DNA from 3 places in the Pseudoalteromonas sp. 5Ae-yellow genome. Region 3 is predicted to be linked to each of the others. Evidence: predicted binding sites of a transcription regulator. Region 3 holds the regulator's gene; each other region holds the start of a gene.
What was found. The regulator FliA, encoded in region 3, starts transcription of late flagellar genes. The targets are predictions, from matches to a motif close to CTAAAGNTNNNNNNNNNNNNGCCGATA.
Positions count from the first base shown of each region.

Region 1: the regulator FliA is predicted to act here: its motif matches at 2,516-2,542, upstream of H4J63_RS15565 (DUF5610 domain-containing protein).
Region 2: the regulator FliA is predicted to act here: its motif matches at 1,608-1,634, upstream of fliS (flagellar export chaperone FliS).

Region 1 is NZ_JACGWD010000064.1:19,459-25,764, reverse strand. Features, by position in the region: gene H4J63_RS15575 (RNA-binding protein) at 39-518, shown strand; gene murI (glutamate racemase) at 481-1,281, opposite strand; gene H4J63_RS15565 (DUF5610 domain-containing protein) at 1,347-2,486, opposite strand; gene trmA (tRNA (uridine(54)-C5)-methyltransferase TrmA) at 2,649-3,746, shown strand; gene H4J63_RS15555 (thiol:disulfide interchange protein DsbA/DsbL) at 3,813-4,451, opposite strand; gene H4J63_RS15550 (thiol:disulfide interchange protein DsbA/DsbL) at 4,468-5,091, opposite strand; gene H4J63_RS15545 (serine/threonine protein kinase) at 5,126-6,100, opposite strand; gene ccoG (cytochrome c oxidase accessory protein CcoG) at 6,186-6,306, opposite strand, start outside.
Region 2 is NZ_JACGWD010000050.1:26,787-33,092, reverse strand. Features, by position in the region: gene H4J63_RS13770 (sigma-54-dependent Fis family transcriptional regulator) at 1-1,335, opposite strand, end outside; gene fliS (flagellar export chaperone FliS) at 1,768-2,169, shown strand; gene H4J63_RS13760 (hypothetical protein) at 2,178-2,492, shown strand; gene fliD (flagellar filament capping protein FliD) at 2,587-4,020, opposite strand; gene H4J63_RS13750 (flagellar protein FlaG) at 4,088-4,510, opposite strand; gene H4J63_RS20660 (flagellin) at 4,657-5,343, opposite strand; partial or broken gene H4J63_RS20655 (flagellin) at 5,707-6,066, opposite strand.
Region 3 is NZ_JACGWD010000037.1:21,353-27,658, reverse strand. Features, by position in the region: gene H4J63_RS11325 (chemotaxis response regulator protein-glutamate methylesterase) at 1-789, opposite strand, end outside; gene H4J63_RS11320 (chemotaxis protein CheA) at 848-3,055, opposite strand; gene H4J63_RS11315 (protein phosphatase CheZ) at 3,071-3,844, opposite strand; gene cheY (chemotaxis response regulator CheY) at 3,862-4,245, opposite strand; gene H4J63_RS11305 (RNA polymerase sigma factor FliA) at 4,286-4,996, opposite strand; gene H4J63_RS11300 (MinD/ParA family protein) at 5,023-5,883, opposite strand; gene flhF (flagellar biosynthesis protein FlhF) at 5,876-6,306, opposite strand, start outside.

The DNA.
Region 1 (6,306 bases), on a different contig from region 3:
AAATTAATGTTTATTTCCTGTTTATTGGTAGATCTAAAATGAAATTACCCGATCAAAAATCTTTTATCTTCTCTGTTATTCTTGCTGTAGTTGGTTTTGTTGTTGTTGAGTTCGCTTTAGGCGGCTTAGCTTTAAACCCTGCATTACTATTTGGTGCTGGTTTATTAATAGGTGCGATTGCTATTGCTGCAATGTCATCTGATGTGACTGAAGAAGCTGAAGTTAAAACAAAAACGCTTTATGTTGGTAACCTTCCTTATCGTGCAAACGAAGGTGTGGTTCGTGCATTATTTGAAGAACAAGGCAAAGTATTCAATGTTCGTTTATTAAAGGATAAGAATACTGGCAAGCGTCGTGGCTTTGGTTTTGTTGAAATGGCGCAAGCTGATGCAGACAATGCAATTGCTAACTTGAACGATAGCGAGTTCCAACAACGTACTTTAAAGGTACGTGAAGCAAAACAAAAACAAGAAGATGATTCTAATGCTCTACGTACTGAGACGGATCAGTCAGTGTAACTAGCTTTACCGCTAGCTTATTGCTAAACACATCAGCCGTTGCATAATATTGCAGCGGCTTTTTTATGTCTGTTAGTTTATTCACACAGAAGTTAAGTTGGTTAAGTAGGTAGTTGACTCTGTTTGCTATCGCTACACCTGAATCAAGTAATTTTACATTCCCTTCAAAATACTGACTAATAGGCTCTGCTAATATTGGAAAGTGCGTACATCCTAATACAAGTACATCTATAGTTTTATCTATATGTAGGTCATCAAGCACTTGATGCAACTTGTTTGTATCCAAAGACTCTGTAAAAAAGCATTCCTCAGCTAACGTTACTAATTCAACACTGCTATATAGATTAACGATTACATTACGTGCATGCTCAGTAATTAATGTTTTAGTGTATGAACTGGCGACCGTTGCCGGTGTGGCTAATAAGCCAATATGATTTGAACGTGTTAACTCTGCTGCAGGTTTTATTGCTGGCACAACACCTACTATAGGAATATCCGTAATTTGGCGAACAGCGCTGAGTGCAGATGTAGAAGCTGTATTACACGCTATTACAATTAAATCGACGTTAAGCGTGTTGGCTTTGATGAAATGAATAAGTGAACATAATCGGTTAATTATAGTTTGTTGGGATTGAGCACCATAAGGTAGTAATGCATTATCCATAAAATAGCTGTACTGAGCATTGGGGATACTTTGCTTGATATGTTCAAGTACAGTAGTTCCACCAATACCTGAATCAAAGACCATTATATGCGCTGACAAACTACCGTTCCTACTTTACTTTAAGATCGGCAGTTTGCCATGAGGTTTTTATAAAAGAAAGTAGTTTAACTTTGCGTGGCTTCTAAATCAGTAAGCCTGTCGGCTGCTGAATTTAACTGATTAAGGTTTTCGAACATAGACTTTGTATAATCTACTAACTTATCTATTTGTTCCTGATCTTGATTTAACCATTGGAGAATGCCAGCTAGCTGATTTTGTAATCCAAGCTCACCCGCTTTTTCAAAAGCATTTTTAAGGTCGTCATTAAAAGGGGCTAACCCCTCTGCTACTTGTTTTTCTGGTGCTGGTTTATATTCTTCATAGCTTTTAACTGTTGCTATTGTTTTTGTTTGGCGTAAATCCATAGAAAAAGCCACCAGCTGATCGCTGTCTAAACTCAGCTCTTGCGCTTGTTCAAATGCTTCATCTAAATCACCACCAAAAAAGGTTTTACTTAAATCTTGTAAGTCTTCCATCATCGCATTAATAGCTTCTTGCTCTTGCTCGTTTAAGTCACCATTTACCGACATCGAAAATGATACCTGTCGAGATTGCGATGATGAGCTTGCAAACGACTCACTATTACTATTTTGCTGATAGCCACTTGCCGATTGAGATTCAAATGCATCAGCAAAGCTAATACTTACCTCATCGCCTTCTGCTGTAGTAAATTTATACTCTGCATTACTCGTCATACTGACGTATTGGGCCTGGCTTATATTTACGCTGGCAGGTTGTGGGTTAAATAACGACTCTTCAAACTTATCCAGCCCATTGTAAATTCCCTCTTTGGACTTATTAATGCCCTCTTCCATGTCATCATTAAATACGCCTGTACCTTTGAGTTCATCAACAGCGTCATCAATCCCTATTTGGACTCCTTTGCGCGCATCGCCTAGCATATCTTTGAGCTTTTCGTCATCAGCGCCGTTAGCTTTTGCTTTATTTACAGCACTACTTACAAAATCGAGTACGTTTTTTACTATTTCATCAAAATCAAATAGTGGTTTATCTGCTTTTTTTTCTGCGATAGGTAATCCAAGCTGCTCAGCCATTTTATCGCCAAGCACCTTTGCGGCCAACTCTCGGCCTCGTTGTTGATAGCTATCTTGAGGAGACGTAATTGTAGGTTGCTGTATATCAGCTTTATTATTGAATTTATTGATGTTGTTGTTTGGCGTAAAGCCATAATTACCTATTTTCATGATTCGTCTCCTAAGCGTGCGTAGTTTATTATCGGCTATAACAACAAAAACTAAAGTACAATGTTCAATAAAACAGCATAAATGCTAGCCAAAACTAGACAAATACGCAGCGCTCCCTACAATAGCGCCGATAAACAGATCTTAGATAAGGTAGTAGCGTTAATGGCAGTTATTAAAATAGATACCACACAGTACCAAGCGCAGTTAAGTGAAAAAGAGCAGCGAATTAGTACGCAGTTTCAACGTTTTGGTGTGGAGCAATTAGAAGTATTTAGCTCAGAGCCAACTAACTACCGCCAACGTGCTGAATTTAGAGTATGGCACGACGGTGATGATCTGTTTCACATTATGTTTGATCAACAAACAAAAGAAAAAATCCGTGTTGATACATTTGACCCAGCAGCGCCTCTAGTAGGTGAAATAATGCAGGTGATGATTGAAAATCTTAAGCCTTGTGAAATATTACGCCGTAAGTTATTTCAAATCGATTACCTATCAACGCTAAGCGGTGAAATTTTAGTAAGCTTGCTTTATCACAAACCACTGGATGATGAATGGTTAAGTGAAATTAAAGCACTGAAAGAAAAGCTTAGCAGTAAATACAAAATTGACTTTATAGGTCGTGCTCGCAAACAAAAAGAAGTACTAGGTGATGACTTTGTAACTGAACGTTTAACAGTTAATGGGCAAGAGCTTATTTATCAACAAGTAGAAAATAGCTTTACTCAGCCTAATGCAAAAGTAAATATTAATATGCTGGAGTGGGCACAAGATTTATGTAAACCACTTAAAAATGATTTACTAGAATTGTATTGTGGTAACGGTAACTTTTCAATTGCATTAGCAGGTTCTTTTAATAAAGTATTAGCGACGGAAATATCAAAATCATCTGTTCACTCTGCTCAATACAACATTGCTAAAAACAACGTAGAGAACTTAGATATTATTCGTATGTCTAGTGAAGAGTTTACTCAAGCAATGAATGGCGAGCGTACTTTCTCTCGTTTAGATGGTATTGATTTAAAAAGCTATGACTGCCAAACCATATTAGTTGATCCACCACGCGCGGGCATGGATGAATTAACGTGTGACTTAGTGGCTAACTACGAAAGCATAATTTATATATCGTGTAATCCTGAAACTCTTGAGCGTGACCTTGATCACTTAACACGTACGCATAACGTTAAGCGCTTTGCTATATTTGATCAGTTCCCATATACACATCACATTGAGTCGGGTGTTTTCTTGCAGCGCAAATAAATACGCTCAGTAAACGTTACCCATAAAAAAAGCTCCTTGTAGGAGCTTTTTTAGTTTTAGCTAAACTTACTTGTTAGCTAAGTAATTAATCAGTTTGCTAATATCTTCTGGTTCAGTAATACCCGACTCACGACCTAGGTTTAATTTATACTTACCATTTACAATAAATGTAGGTACGCCACGTAGTGCGCCTTTTTCTTTAAAGTAGTCTTGATCTCGTTTCATTTTAGAGCTCAGCGTACGTACCGAGAAGCTTTTAAACAGCTTATCAAACTTATCGCCATCAACGCCCTGCGCTACAAATATATCTTTTACATCTGCAAGCTCATTAAAACTAGCGCGCTTTGTATGAATATGATTAAAGATTGCAGAGACAATTTTATCTTTTTGCGGAAGCACTTCTGCAGTAGCGAGTGCTTGGCTCATCATCTGTTGGTTTTCTGGGTCGCGTACACCTACAAAATCAACATGGCTCTTTTTAAATTTAACGTTTTTATCAAGCTTAGGCTTAAACTCACCAATTAGTGCTTCCATGTTATTACATGCAGGGCAGTAAAATGAGAAAAACTCTTTAATTTCTGGCTTTTTTGTTGCGCGCTCAGAAACAACGTCGTAATGCACGCCTTCTTCATACGTTGCTGCAAAGCTTGTTGCCGCCATAGGAAGTAGTACTGCAAGCAAACCTGCTTTAACTAATTTAATCATTATTATGCTCCGAAATTTATAGTGCTAATAAAAACGCTACTAACTCATCAAGTTCTTTTTGATTTTTGATGGTGTTGAGGTTTATTTTATATTTATCGTTAACAATAAAAGTAGGTACACCTGTAAGTGCGCCTAATTTTGAATATTTATTCTGTTTGTTTTGCATTGCTTGCTCAGCTGAAATAACAGGCATGCTTGCAATCTCTTGATCAAATGTTGCGCTATCAATACCGTTTACTTCAAGTAATTTTTTAACGTCTTTCATTTCAGTTAATGGTGCACGTTGAACATGGATACTTTTAAAAATTTGATCGCTAATACTTTGCGCCTGACCATGCTGCTTAGCAATTAAGTAAGCAAAGCTTAAATTACTTTGTGCTTGTGGTGACACGCCACCTAAAAAGTTAACGTGGTTTTTAATAAACTCAGCGCCTTCTGGCAAGCCTTTTTCAATTGCTTTTGCTACTGGTTCAAACTTAAAGCAATGTGGACAGTAAAATGAGAAAAACTCAGTTACTTGCGGTGACTTGCTTTTGTCTACATCTATAACAGTGTATTGATTATCAACTTCAAACTGTGCAGCAAGTGCTGCAAATGGTAAACATAAAAGTAATAAACTCAGTTTTAATTTTTTAAGCATTTGTATCTCGTTGTACTTGTCTTTAAATAAAATATTACGGCAATAACTTTAACGGTGCTTCTTGCAATGCTGCAAGTTGCTCTTTCAGTGCTAAAATTTGTTGCTCCCAGTATTTGTCATCAGCAAACCATGTAAAGTTCCGCACAAAAGCAGGATCACTCCATCGTTTAGCTACCCATCCCATATAGTGAATAATACGCATTGCTCGCAGCGGTTCAATTAATTTGAGTTGAGAGTGATCAAAATCACAAAACTCTTCATATGCATTTACAAGGGTGTCTAACTGTAACAGTTGCGTCGCTCTATCGCCACTGAGCATCATCCATAAATCTTGGATTGCAGGACCTTGGCGGCTGTCATCTAAATCAACAAACATTAGCGCATCACCTGCCCATAAAATATTACCAACGTGGCAGTCACCATGTAAGCGAATACTTTGCACATCTTTATACTGTTTTTGCGCCTGCTCTATCACTAAATCTAAAATAGTATAAAAGGCAGTATTTATTCCCATGGGCACTAAGTTACTTTTTTGAAGATGAACTTTGGCTGTATGCAAATACTCCTCGCAGGTAACTGTTGGCCTGTAAGTAAAAGGTTTTGTTTTAGCTACTTGGTGCATACGGCCAATCAATCGCCCCATTACATCAAGCTGATCTAAATTATCAACCTCAAATAAACGCCCGCCTACACTTGGAAACAACACAAACAAATACCCTTCGTGTTCAAATAAGCTTTGTCCATTATATAAAATAGGGGCAACAACGGGTACTTCTGCATCCGCTAGTTCAAATGCAAAGTCATGCTCTTCTTGAATTTGCTCTTTACTCCAGCGCTCTGGGCGATAAAACTTCACTACGTAACGCAGGCCATCATCCGCTTTAAATTGGTACACTCTGTTTTCATAGCTATTGAGCGCCAATAAACCAGATTCGGCGTACACACCTACGCTCTCTATTGCATCGAGTATTAGGTCTGGTGTTAAGTCAATAAAACTAAATTTACTCATACTCTTCTTATATAAAATAAAAGCGGGTTATATACCCGCTTTTGTTAATTGCTATATCAACTTACCTAATTAAGGTAAGTTGCGATTATCGCGCTTTAAAAAAGTTACTCGACTGCGATATTGTCTCATCCGGCTCATCTACCGGTGAAAGCACAAAGTTAAACTCAGTCATCGGCGCCTTCAAATCATAAGGGTCCATTACAAGT
Region 2 (6,306 bases), on a different contig from region 3:
TAACGCTTGGGTAATTAAGCTTATTTCAAGTTCGGCTAAATAATCTTTAAGTTCAATACCATCATCAGGTAATAGCCCACTACCCGTTTGGCTAAACTCAGCGTCTGGCTCACTTTCGTAATCGCTAAAACCGGTGCTAAATATATCGTTAAAGGCGTCTTTTTCCATTAACTCTTCAGGGTATTCTGGCTCGTAGGCTTCAACTTCGATGTAACGATATTTATTAGGTAAATCGGGAATATCAACCACTTTTTCAGGAAACATAATAACCATACGCTCCACCAAATTAGCAAGCTCACGAATATTACCAGGCCAAGCATGTTCTTTTAAGCTCTCAACTGCGCGCTCTGTAAACTTAGCGGTAGAACCTGTTTGGTCGTTAACACGGCGCATTAACTCTTTTAAAAGCAGCGGAATATCATCAGCACGTTCACTCAGCGATGGGTTTTCGATAGGAAATACATTTAAGCGGTAATATAAATCTTCCCTAAAACTACCCTCTTCAATCATTGTTTCAAGGTTACGATGCGTGGCTGCAATAACGCGTACATCAGCCTGAATAGCCTTTGTACCACCAACTCGTTCATAACTTCGCTCTTGCAATACTCGCAGCAACTTAACTTGCATTTGCAGTGGCATATCGCCTATTTCATCTAAAAATAGCGTCCCACCTTGAGCGAGTTCAAAGCGCCCTTTACGAGCCGATATAGCACCAGTAAACGCGCCTTTTTCGTGGCCAAATAGTTCACTTTCGAGCAGCTCTGCCGGAATAGCACCACAGTTAACAGGTACAAACGGTCCATTAATACGCTTTGAAAGCAAATGTACATTACGGGCAACCACTTCTTTACCTGTGCCTGATTCGCCTAAAATTAAAACATTAGCGTCGGTTTTTGCCACTTGTTCGATTAAAAAGCGAACATCTTTAACCGCATCGGTTTCACCAACAAGTCCATCAAAAATTTTATGTGGTTTAGTATGCTTATGCTCATTAGGCAGCATACGCTGATACTGTTGGCAATCGTGAAGTAACTGCGTTGTCACTTCGTGATTAAACGGCTCACAGATAAGCCCCACTACATTAGCTATACTTAATAGGGGTTTTAGCGTTTCGCCAATTAATAAAAACGGTAATGTTGGATAGCGTTTAATTAAGCTTTCGTGGTCAAGTGATTGCAATGCTCCTAAAATGATCATGCATTCTTGCTGCTGATATTTTTTGCATTCTTGTTCAAAGCAGTCTTCGCTTAATAGTTGAGCAGCTTCACCAATAAAGCCAAGTGAAGCATTTAATCCTATTGCGCGGTTGTTATTATTATCTAAAATCAAGATCATATTTAGCGAGCCGTACTTTCACTAATTTGTATAATTAGTTAAATTGTAAGCCAGTTCAGCATGGATGCAAGCAATAGCGGCAGTTTTTTGACATAAACGCCAAAAAACAGACGGGCTAGTTAAGTCAATCATACTTAATAGTTAATCATTAAGTATGGGTTATAGTTTCAACTTAGTTATTACTTAACTATTACCTAACCATAACCTAGCTCTAAAAATTAATTTACTCGGCTATAAAAATGCTATTGTTAGTAAATAAACCCAATTATAAATTTAAGTTGAAGTTACAAATGCCGATATATAGATAAGCAAAAATGCTTGGCATTAATATTGCTTTGCTCTTATAAAAGTATAAAAGCTTTATTGGTTTTTTATATAAGTTTTTATATTGGCTTTCACATAATTTTATTGTTTTAAATTTTAGGATTTTCCATGGCTCACATCTCAGTAAAAAAATACGGTCAAGTTCGTGCTAGTAGTATTGCCGAAATGACTCCTTACGAACAAATAAACCTTATATTCAGTAATATTATCGGTCGCTTAGCAGCAACAAAAGGGTTTATTGAGCGCAAAGAAATACAAAAAAAAGGTGAAAACATTTCAGCCTGTGTTTTATTATTTGGTGCTCTGCAAGATGCACTTAATTTAGAAGTAGAGCAAGACCCTAGTATTTCTAACAATTTATTGGCACTTTACGATTACTGCCAACGCCGTTTAACTCAAGCTAACTTACACAACGATATTGAAGCAATTACTGAAGTATCAAGTATTGTTAAAGAAATTAAAGAAGGTTGGAATAACATTCCGCTAGATCAACGCAGCCCTGCGGTTTAATTTAAATTATGGACTCGCCAACATCTTCGCAGCAACTAACAAGCCATGCAGAGCAAATACAAACACTGCTTAGTAACATTGAAGTATTAGTAAATGATAATAATGCAGATGAAGCTCCGCCTTTTTTAGATACTTTAAACACTAAACTAAAACAATGGTGCGAAAACAGTGAAGGCCCAAGCGCAGAGCAATTAGAATTAATTCAGCTTCGTATAAATACTATTTTAGTTAAAGCAAATAGCGCTAAAAACGAGTCATCTAAAGCCATTATTAAACATAAAAAGTCAGGAAAGGCGATTAAGGCATATAGAGCAGCCAAATAAAATTCACCTCAAACAGTAAATATAAAAAACCGTTGTAAATAACGGTTTTTTTTATGTTTTTATTTAGCTATTAAAACTATATGCTATTTATATATTAAGAGTTATCTCGTACAACCCCAGGCATATTTTCCAGCTGAGCTTGAACATACGTACTGGTGTTATTGAGGCTCGCTACTAATAAATCCATTGCATTATATTGAGCATACAACCTTGATGATAGCGACTCCATTTTACTGGCAAGGTCCAAGCGCTGGTCATCTATGTCGTCAAGTTGGTTTGTTTTGCTGTCTATGCGGTTTTGGATAATACCGTCGGAATCGGTATAAAAGCTTAACTTTTCGTCAAACGATTGTGCAAAGCCATCGTCATCATCACCTACAAAAAACTGCTGAACTAAATCTACATCGCTTGCTATTTTTTCATTGAGTGTTTCTGTATTTAGCGTTAAAACACCGTAGCGGTCTGTTTCTACACCTAACTGCGAAAGCGATAGCGAATTACCACCACCTAAATCAACGGGATTTGTTATTTCGCTACGAAGCTTTGACATAACACCACGAAGCAGTGAATCCCCCGCCATAACGCCTGCGCCAGCTTCGCCGGAGGCACCCAAGTTATTACTAAGCTCTAACAGTTCGTTATAACTTGAAATAAAACTATTTAAACCTGTTTTAATATTATTATTGTTTTCGGTAACCGATATATCGCTTAAGTCGTCGTCAGTGGCATGTAACTTTTTGGCGGTAATATCCACGCCATCAATCACATTACTAAACTCATTAGTATTGCTTGATACAGTTAACGTGCCATCAATCGTTATTTGTGCATTTTGTGCAGCATTAACTTGCGTTAAATTAGTTGTATGATTAGCAGGGTCTGCGTCTGATACATCATAAGCTAGTCGAGATAACCCGCTTGTATCGGTATTACTGCCGTCATCGTCTTGTACGGTAATTGTTATAGCGTTGTCTTCGCCGGTTTCTTTACTAGTAAGCACTAAATGCTGACCGGTATCACTGGTTATTATAGTGGCGACAACCGAATCATTACTATCACTGCCAGTAAAAGGGCCGTTATTAATTTGGTCGCGTAAATCTTCTAATGTATTTGTAGCCGATAAAACAGTGGAAAAACTATTTTCGCCGGAGCCAATTGTAATTACGCCAGCTCCAATTGCCTCGTCTGCTGCAAATGCAGGGGAAGATAACTTATGTGCTTGTGCTAATGCGTCTACTTTTACATTGTAACTACCAGGCTGAGCGTCTTTATCTGAGCTAATAGATATAAAATCATCATTGCCAGATGCAGTTCGCTTTTGGTAGTTATCACTATCGCCTAATGCTTCCATTGAGGTTTGCACTTTTTCGAGCGCTGACTTAAGTGCTCCTACAGCTGAAATATCAGTTGTTAACTTGCCTTCTCTTGTATTTAATCGAGCTTCAGCAGGTGCTTGTTCTGCATTTACTAGTGCATCAACAATATCTGATACTGCTAACCCAGAACCTAAACCAGTAAACGAAATAGCCATACTTCACCTCTTCAATACTTAAAAATAAACCAGCTAACTTTTATAAGTTAACACTTATAGGTGCTTACTAAACTGTTTGATCAATCAAAATACCAGCAGATTCAGACAGTTTAGAAACTAGGCTTAATACTTCCTCAGAAGGATATTGCTTAATTACTTCGCCACTGTTTTTATCAAGCACTTTAATTACATCACGACCTGAATCTTCATCTACCTTGAACTGCAAACTGCGATTCATTTCGCCCATAAAATCCTGCAATTGTTGCGCCATTTTTTCTAGCTGTTCACGCTCTAACGGCTGAGCAGTTACTTCTTGGTTATTTTTTTCGTATTGATTTTGCTGTAATCGTTGCTGATTTTGTGTGTCAGCTTGCTTTACATCGTCAACAGCGCGTTCGGTTAGCGAACTAGCTGCTTGCCCAGCTACTTTATCTTCACCCGCTAGCGGGGTTGGTAATGTAACTTCTGCATTGGAATTAATAGTATTCATAACAGATTCCTATTTTTCACTTAATTAAACAATAGCTCAATTAAAACCCTTAAACCACAAAAGGAGGTAGCTAAAGCCACCTCCTTTTTGTAAAACTAATACTGACTTTATGTACTAGCTAACCACTAAGCTATTACTTTAACTTATTAACCTAATAAGCTAAGTGCTGCTTGTGGTAACTGGTTCGCTTGCGACAAGATTGACGTACCTGCTTGTTGCAAGATTTGGTTCTTCGTCATGTTAGCTGTTTCGGTTGCAAAGTCAGTATCTTGAATACGGCTACGTGACGCAGATACATTTTCTTGAATATTAGCAAGGTTACTGATTGTGTGACCAAAACGATTTTGAACCGCACCTAAATCAGCACGCTGACTATCTATTTGTGCAAGTGCATCATCAATTACAGCGATTGCACTTTGTGAACCTAGCTCTGTTGTTAAATCAATATCTTTAACAGAATCGCCTTCAGCAACAACACTCACCGGCGTACCTGCGGCGCCATCCGTTACAGAAAAGTCAACTTTTGAAGATAAGGTTATGGTTTCTGTTGTAGCAGAGGCTGTAACTGCAGCTGTACCAGCATTTACTAACGCAGCATCACCTGTGGTAGTTGAAGTATCACTGTCGGCAAACGTAGCTGAAACTTCATTGCCACCGGTATTACCCGCACCAGCAAAATTAGTCAATGCTATAGGTGCGCCAGCTGTATTTGTAATTGTAATTGTACCTGAACCATCATCTTCTGCAGTATAACCATCCAAATCATTAATCGCTGATGCTATTTCAGTATTAGATGTACCTGTTATCCCTTCCCCACCTATGTCAAATGACATAGTACCGCCAGTGTCAAAATCAAGAGAGCTCAGTGTTGCAGTTGTAACAGAGTTTACTTCCGCAGTAACACCATGGTCACCTGTTGTTTCATTAATCGCAGCCGCTTTACCGGCTGCGTCTGAAGCAGCTGTAGCATCTACATCGTAAGTTTGACCACCTACTGCAAATGAAACGCTTCCAGCTGTAGCAGTGATGTTAGTAGTTGCTTCTAATGAACCAATTTTATCTGCGGCTGTGCTACTTAAACTAATAGAGATAGTTTCATTGGCATTTGAGCCAATTTGGAAGTTTTTTGAACCAAAATCTCCATTTAATAACTGCTGACCACCAAAAGAGGTGGTCTCAGAAATTCGCGTTAACTCATCTTGTAAAGCGGTTACTTCTTTTTGTAGAGAGGCTCTGTCATCATCAGAGTTTGAACCATTCGCTGATTGTAACGCTAGTTCACGCATACGCTGTAAAATGCTAGTAGACTCTTGCATTGAACCTTCAGCAGTTTGCGCCATAGAAATACCATCGTTAGCATTACGCTGAGCTACACCTAAACCGTTTATTTGTGATGTTAAACGGTTTGAAATTTGTAGGCCTGCCGCATCATCTTTTGCGCTGTTGATACGCATACCTGATGATAAACGTTCCATTGACGTTGCAAGGTCAGAACCTGATTGAGATAGGTTACGTTGAGCGTTTAATGAAGATACATTTGTGTTTACTGAAATCATAATAAAACTCCTGATTACTTTCGTAATGTTGCTATTTTAATTTAACCAAGAGCTGTCACAAATGTATGCTCAGCTCCGTACTGATTAAGTTAACGGCAGGAGGTAAATTATCTTTAGGAGTATTTTAAAAATAAATTAGTTTATTTACCCAGAAAAAGCTAACTGACTGTTTTAAATGATTAGTTATTTTAAATTGATTTAAAATACGGTTTGAATATTATGCTTTTAGCTATTTTTTAC
Region 3 (6,306 bases):
TAAGCGGTCACCTTGTTGCGCTTCTTTCACTTTTATTTGGCACAGACCATTTAAGCGTGCTGCGAAAGCAGGTGTAAAAGCCGCAGGCATATGCTGAATAAGTAAAATAGGGTGAGGGAAATTAGCTGGCAATTGAGTCAGTATAGTTTGTAGTGCAACAGGGCCACCTGTAGAAGTGCCAATAGCCACAAGCTGGTATTGCTTTCCACTTGCTCGCATTGAGGCAATATTTGAACCTGACGATGTTGTAGGGGCTACTATTTGAAAGCTTCTATCGGGTTGTTTTATCGAGGGAGTTAGTGTGTTTGTTCTTTGCGAAAGTGAGCTTGTTATCGGTTTAGTTGATATTACTGGCTTAGGTGGTGTTGCAGCTTTAAACGTTCGCGGTAAACGTCTTCGCCCTATATCTTTCACTTTATTTTGTAAAAGCTTTATAGCGTCTTCATTATTGCGAGCGATGTCTTCAAATTTTTTCGGTAAAAAATCCATTGCTCCAGCATCTAGCGCATCAAACGTTGCTGTTGCGCCATCACGTGTTAGTGATGAAAACATTAAGATCGGGGTTGGATTACTCGCCATTATCTCTTTAACTGCGCTAATACCATCAAGCACAGGCATTTCGACATCCATAGTGATCATATCTGGACGTAGCTGAGCTGCTTTTTCAACAGCTTCTCTGCCATTCACAGCAAAGCCTATAACTTGTATGTCGCTATCTTGTTCAAGGATTTCGCTTACTCTGCGGCGAAAAAAGCTTGAATCATCAACAACTAAAACTTTAACGGCCATTTAGCTCTCTTATTAAATTTATGCGTAGGTATATATTAAATATATACCTACTTTATTATTAGCCTGCGTAATGTTTTAACATGTTTGGAACGTCTAAAATCAGTGCAATACCACCATCTGAAGTAATTGTTGCGCCTGCCATACCTGGAGTACCTTGTAGTAACGCATCAAGTGGTTTAATTACAACTTCTTCTTGGCCAATTAATGAGTCAACAACAAAACCAATTTGCTGCGTACCAATTTGCACAATAACTACATGGCCTTTTGCTTTACGCTGTGAACGATCCGAGCCTTTAACTAACCAGTGCTCAAGGTAGAATAACGGTATTGCCTTTTTACGCACAATAATTGTTAATTGCCCATCAACCACATTTGTTTTCGTTAAATCTAAGTTGAATATTTCACTAACACCAGCAAGTGGTAACGCAAATGTTTGTGCGCCAACAATTACCATTAAGGTCGGTAATATGGCTAAGGTAAGTGGTACTTTTATCTCTAAAATAGTACCTACGCCTAACTCAGATTGAATACTTACAGAGCCGTTTAATTGGGTGATTTTAGTTTTCACCACATCCATTCCAACACCACGACCTGAAATATCAGATATCTCTTCTTTTGTAGAAAAGCCAGGTGCAAAAATTAGGTTGTATGCTTCAGTGTCAGAAAGTCGACTCGCTTGATCGTGATCGAGCACGCCTTTACTAATTGCTATTTTTTTCAGTTTCTCAGCATCCATACCAGCGCCATCATCTTTAATGGTCAACAAAATATGGTCGCCTTCCTGAGACGCTGATAAAGTAACATTACCTGTTCTAGGCTTACCTGCAGCCTCACGAACAGCTGGCATTTCAATACCGTGGTCAACTGAGTTTCGAACTAAATGCACAAGCGGATCGGCAAGTGCTTCCACTAAATTTTTATCTAAGTCGGTTTCTTCACCTACAAGTTGTAAGTCAATATCTTTGTTTAAGCTGCGTGCTAAATCGCGTACTACGCGAGGGAAACGACCAAATACCTTTTTAATTGGTTGCATTCGCGTTTGCATAACCGCGCCTTGAATATCAGCAGTTACTACATCTAAGTTAGAGATTGCTTTCCCCATCGCTTCACTGTCTGAGTTAGTCGCTAAACTAACCAAACGATTTCGCACAAGTACTAACTCACCAACCATATTCATAATTTGGTCTAGTCGTTTTGTATCTACGCGAACGGTAGTTTCAGCTGCTGGCTGCGCTGATTTTTTAGAAGCTGCGGATGCTGCTTTAGCAACCGGTTTTTCTACCGGTTTAGAAACGGGTACTTTTGCAGGTTCTGGTTTTTTTACAGGCACACTCGCTTTTGCAGCTGGTTTAGCTGGAATATTGGGCTGTTTCACAGCAGGAGTGCTTTCTATTAATTTAGGTGCAGTACCTTTGCCATGAAGTTCATCAAGAAGTGTTTCAAACTCGTCATCACTAATTTCATCATCTGATGAATTAGCAATATTTGACGCCGCCTTAGCTGGTTCTACAGACGCTTTAACTGCATTACTTTGTTCAGGTGCTTTACTCGCAACCTCACCAAAACTGCCAACTCCATGTAACTCATCTAATAAGCTATCAAATTCATCATCAGTAATGTCACCATTAAAGTCATTGCTACTTATTACCGGCTTTTCAATTGCAGGACCTTGTCCTTTACCGTGTAGTTCATCCAGTAAGTTTTCAAATTCATCTTCAGTTATTTCATCAATTTCAGCATCGCTAACCGAAGGCGTTCCGCTAAATAGTTCATCAAACGCAAACGGATCTTCGTCATCAACTATTGGCGTATCAACTACTTCGCTTTGAGGTTGTTCAACTTCATTGTTCGAAGATACACCGTTAAGCTCATCTTCTGTTGGTGGTAGACCTAAAATATGAAGAGTATGAAGTAATTCAGGATCTGCAGGTTCTGGCTTATCCCTATTTTGAATAGTCGCGAACATTTCATTAATGGTGTCGAGCGCTTGTAAAATAACATCCATTAACTCTGAATTGACCGTTCGCACACCTTGACGTAGTAAATCAAATACGTTTTCAGCGCCATGACAAGCATCAACAAGTTCTGTCATAGCTAAAAAGCCTGCACCACCTTTTACAGTGTGAAAGCCTCTAAATATGGCATTTAGTAACTCGGTATCTTCTGGATTATTTTCCAGTTCAACTAACTGTTCAGATAAAAGCTCTAGGATTTCTCCTGCCTCTACAAGAAAGTCTTGTAAAATATCTTCATCGACTTCAAACATGCAGTTACTCTCCTCTTAGAAGCCCAAACTTGATAAAAGATCATCGACTTCATCTTGATCAGATACAACATCATTACGCGATTCTTTATCAATAATAGGGCCTTCAGGACCTGCTAAAGTTTGTGTGGCAACTGGTTCTTTTATTTTTTGTTGTTCTACTTTATTCGCTGTGTTGTCACTGTCATCTTGTTCAGCAAATGCTGTTAAAAGATGAAGTAAGCTTTCTTCTACTTCTCTAACAAGTTCTATAACACGGCGAATAACTTGACCTGTTAAGTCTTGATAGTCTTGAGCCATTAGTACATTTGTCATTAAGCTTTGAAGCTCATCGGTTTTATGATGAGAGTTATTCATAAACTTATCGATGCTGTGGCAAAGTTGTTTAAACTCACCTAACTCAATCTCGCGACTCATTAAACGATCCCATGTCGGTTTGATATGAGATATTTCATCTGCTAATTGCTGGGCTATAGGTAAACTAGCCTCAACAGCATCCATTGTTTTATTAGCCGCATTTTCTGTCATTTCTATAACATAATTAAGCCGCTTTTTAGCATCTGGAATAGCATCTGTTGTTAAATCTGTTAAACGAGTATCAAGATCAAAGCTTTTAAGTGCTTCGTGCAATTGACGGGTCAACTTTCCAACTTCAGCAAATAATTCAGACTGCTCTTGCGAGGCAGTCTCTAAAATTAACTGATTTGCTTTATCTTGCTCATCATTTTCTAAAAAAATAACGAGCTGTCGAGCTTGTTCTAACGTTATTTGAGGCGCAGCTGGTGCTGGCATAAGCCTCTCCCCCATCATTAGCCTAAGCGTTCAAATACTTTTTCTAACTTAGTTTTTAATGTTCCAGCCGTAAAAGGCTTAACAATATAACCATTAACGCCAGCTTGCGCTGCAGCTATTATTTGTTCTTTTTTAGCTTCTGCCGTTACCATTAATACAGGGATATGTTTTAACTTATCATCTGCACGAATTGCTCTTAAAAGGTCAATACCTTGCATTCCCGGCATATTCCAATCAGTAACTACAAAATCAAACACTTGATTTTGCAACATAGGCAAAGCTGTTGACCCGTCATCAGCTTCTTGAACGTTAGTGAAACCTAAATCACGTAACAGGTTTTTTATAATGCGTCTCATCGTTGAAAAATCATCGACTACAAGAATTTTCATGTTTTTATCCAAAACATCCCCCAGTGAGGTATTAACCTTTGTTTGCTTACTACTAATTTATCCAGTCATTGATTTTAGCTTTAAGCTTAATCATCGCCTGACCATGTATCTGACTTACACGCGATTCACTTACATCGAGTATATGTCCTATTTCTTTTAAATTCATTTCATCGTTATAGTATAAAGAAAGTACCATTGCATCACGCTCTGGTAATGACTTAATTGCACTTAGCAAAGACTCATTAAACCGATCATTTTTAACATTATTAAAAGGTTTATCTTGCGCTAAATCTTGGCCTACGGGAGTTATAACATCCTCATCAACACCAAGGTCTTCAATACCTAGTATTTTACTCGCATTCACATCATTTAAAATATGATGGTACTCATTGAGTGAAATTTCAAGTTTTTCAGCAACTTCTGTATCTGTTGGTTCGCGATTAAGACTACTTTCGAGTCCTGTAATTGCTTCTGCAACTTGCCGGCTTTTGCGATGTACTGAACGAGGAGCCCAATCACCACGGCGCATTTCATCAAGCATGGCACCGCGAATACGAATACCTGCAAAGGTTTCAAAGCTTGCGCCCTTAGTTGCATCGAAGTTTTTTGAAGCTTCTATTAAACCTATCATTCCTGATTGAATTAAATCATCAAGCTGAACGCTAGGTGGTAATCGAGCAATTAGATGACATGCCACTTTTTTGACAAGTGATGCATGTTTCTCAACAATCACATTTAAGTTTTGTGTTGATTGATATCCCATAGCTCTATTCACCAATATTGTCATAATTAACCGTTTACTAGTTTCTCAATGAAAAACTCTAAATGCCCAGATGGTTGGTTTGGTATTGGCCATTTAACTGCTTTGGTTGCCAGCGCTTTAAACGCGAGAGCGGCTGGCGAATTAGGAAAGAGCTCTACTATTACTTTTTGACGACGCGTTGCTTTGCGCATATTTTCATCATAGGGAACCGTTGCTACTAGCTCCATTGACACATCTAAAAAGCGATCGGTAACTTTAGATAGTTTTGCAAACAATTCAGTACCTTCACGCATACTGCGGACCATATTTGCAACAATTTTGAACTTATAAACACCATGCTCGCGGCTTAATACTTTAATAAGTGCGTAAGCATCGGTTATTGATGTTGGTTCATCGCACACTACAACCATTACATCTTGTGCTGCTCGTGAGAAGCTTAGCACCATGTCTGAAATACCAGCGGCTGTATCTACAATTAAAATATCGAATTCGGTATTCAATTCGCTAAACGCACGAATTAGTCCAGCATGCTCCGATGGTGATAACTCAACCATACTTTGCGAACCCGATGTAGCGGGTACAATTTTAATACCAGCAGGACCTTCAACTAAAATTTCGTCAAGCTCACATTCACCAGACAAAACGTGTGACAAATTACGCTCTACACGTAAACCAAGCATCACATCACAATTTGCCAAACCTAAGTCAGCATCCAGTACTAGTACTCTATTACCTTGCTGCCCTAGTGCTATAGCAGTATTTAGAGAAACATTTGTTTTCCCCACCCCACCTTTACCACCGGTTACAGCGATAACTTTAACGCCGTTGTTATTGTTTTGACTCATTTTGCGCAGGCCGCTTGCTTGATCTAATACTGTGTTAATCATACATCCCTACTGTACTTGGCGCCACTGCTTGATGCCTTGAATGTTGTGCTTTTGTTCTTTTTAAATATAATTGCTCAGCCTTTTTCACTAGTTTTTCAGCATTTGCAACACGAATATCTTCTGGTACTCGTTGTCCATTAGTAAGATACCCTATTGGAAGGCGATTTTGAATCGCAATACTAATAATCTCACCCAAACTTAATGATTCATCCAACTTGGTAAAAATACAACCACTTAACTGTACTTTTTTAAAGTGGCGTACAGTTTCTTGTAGTACATTAATTTGCGCTGTGGCACTGAGTACTAAGTAGCTGCGAATATCCACACGCTGGTTGCGCATTAACGTATTTAACTGCTCAGTTAAGCGTAAATCTCGCTGGCTCATACCTGCCGTATCAATTAACACTAGACGTTTATTTCGTA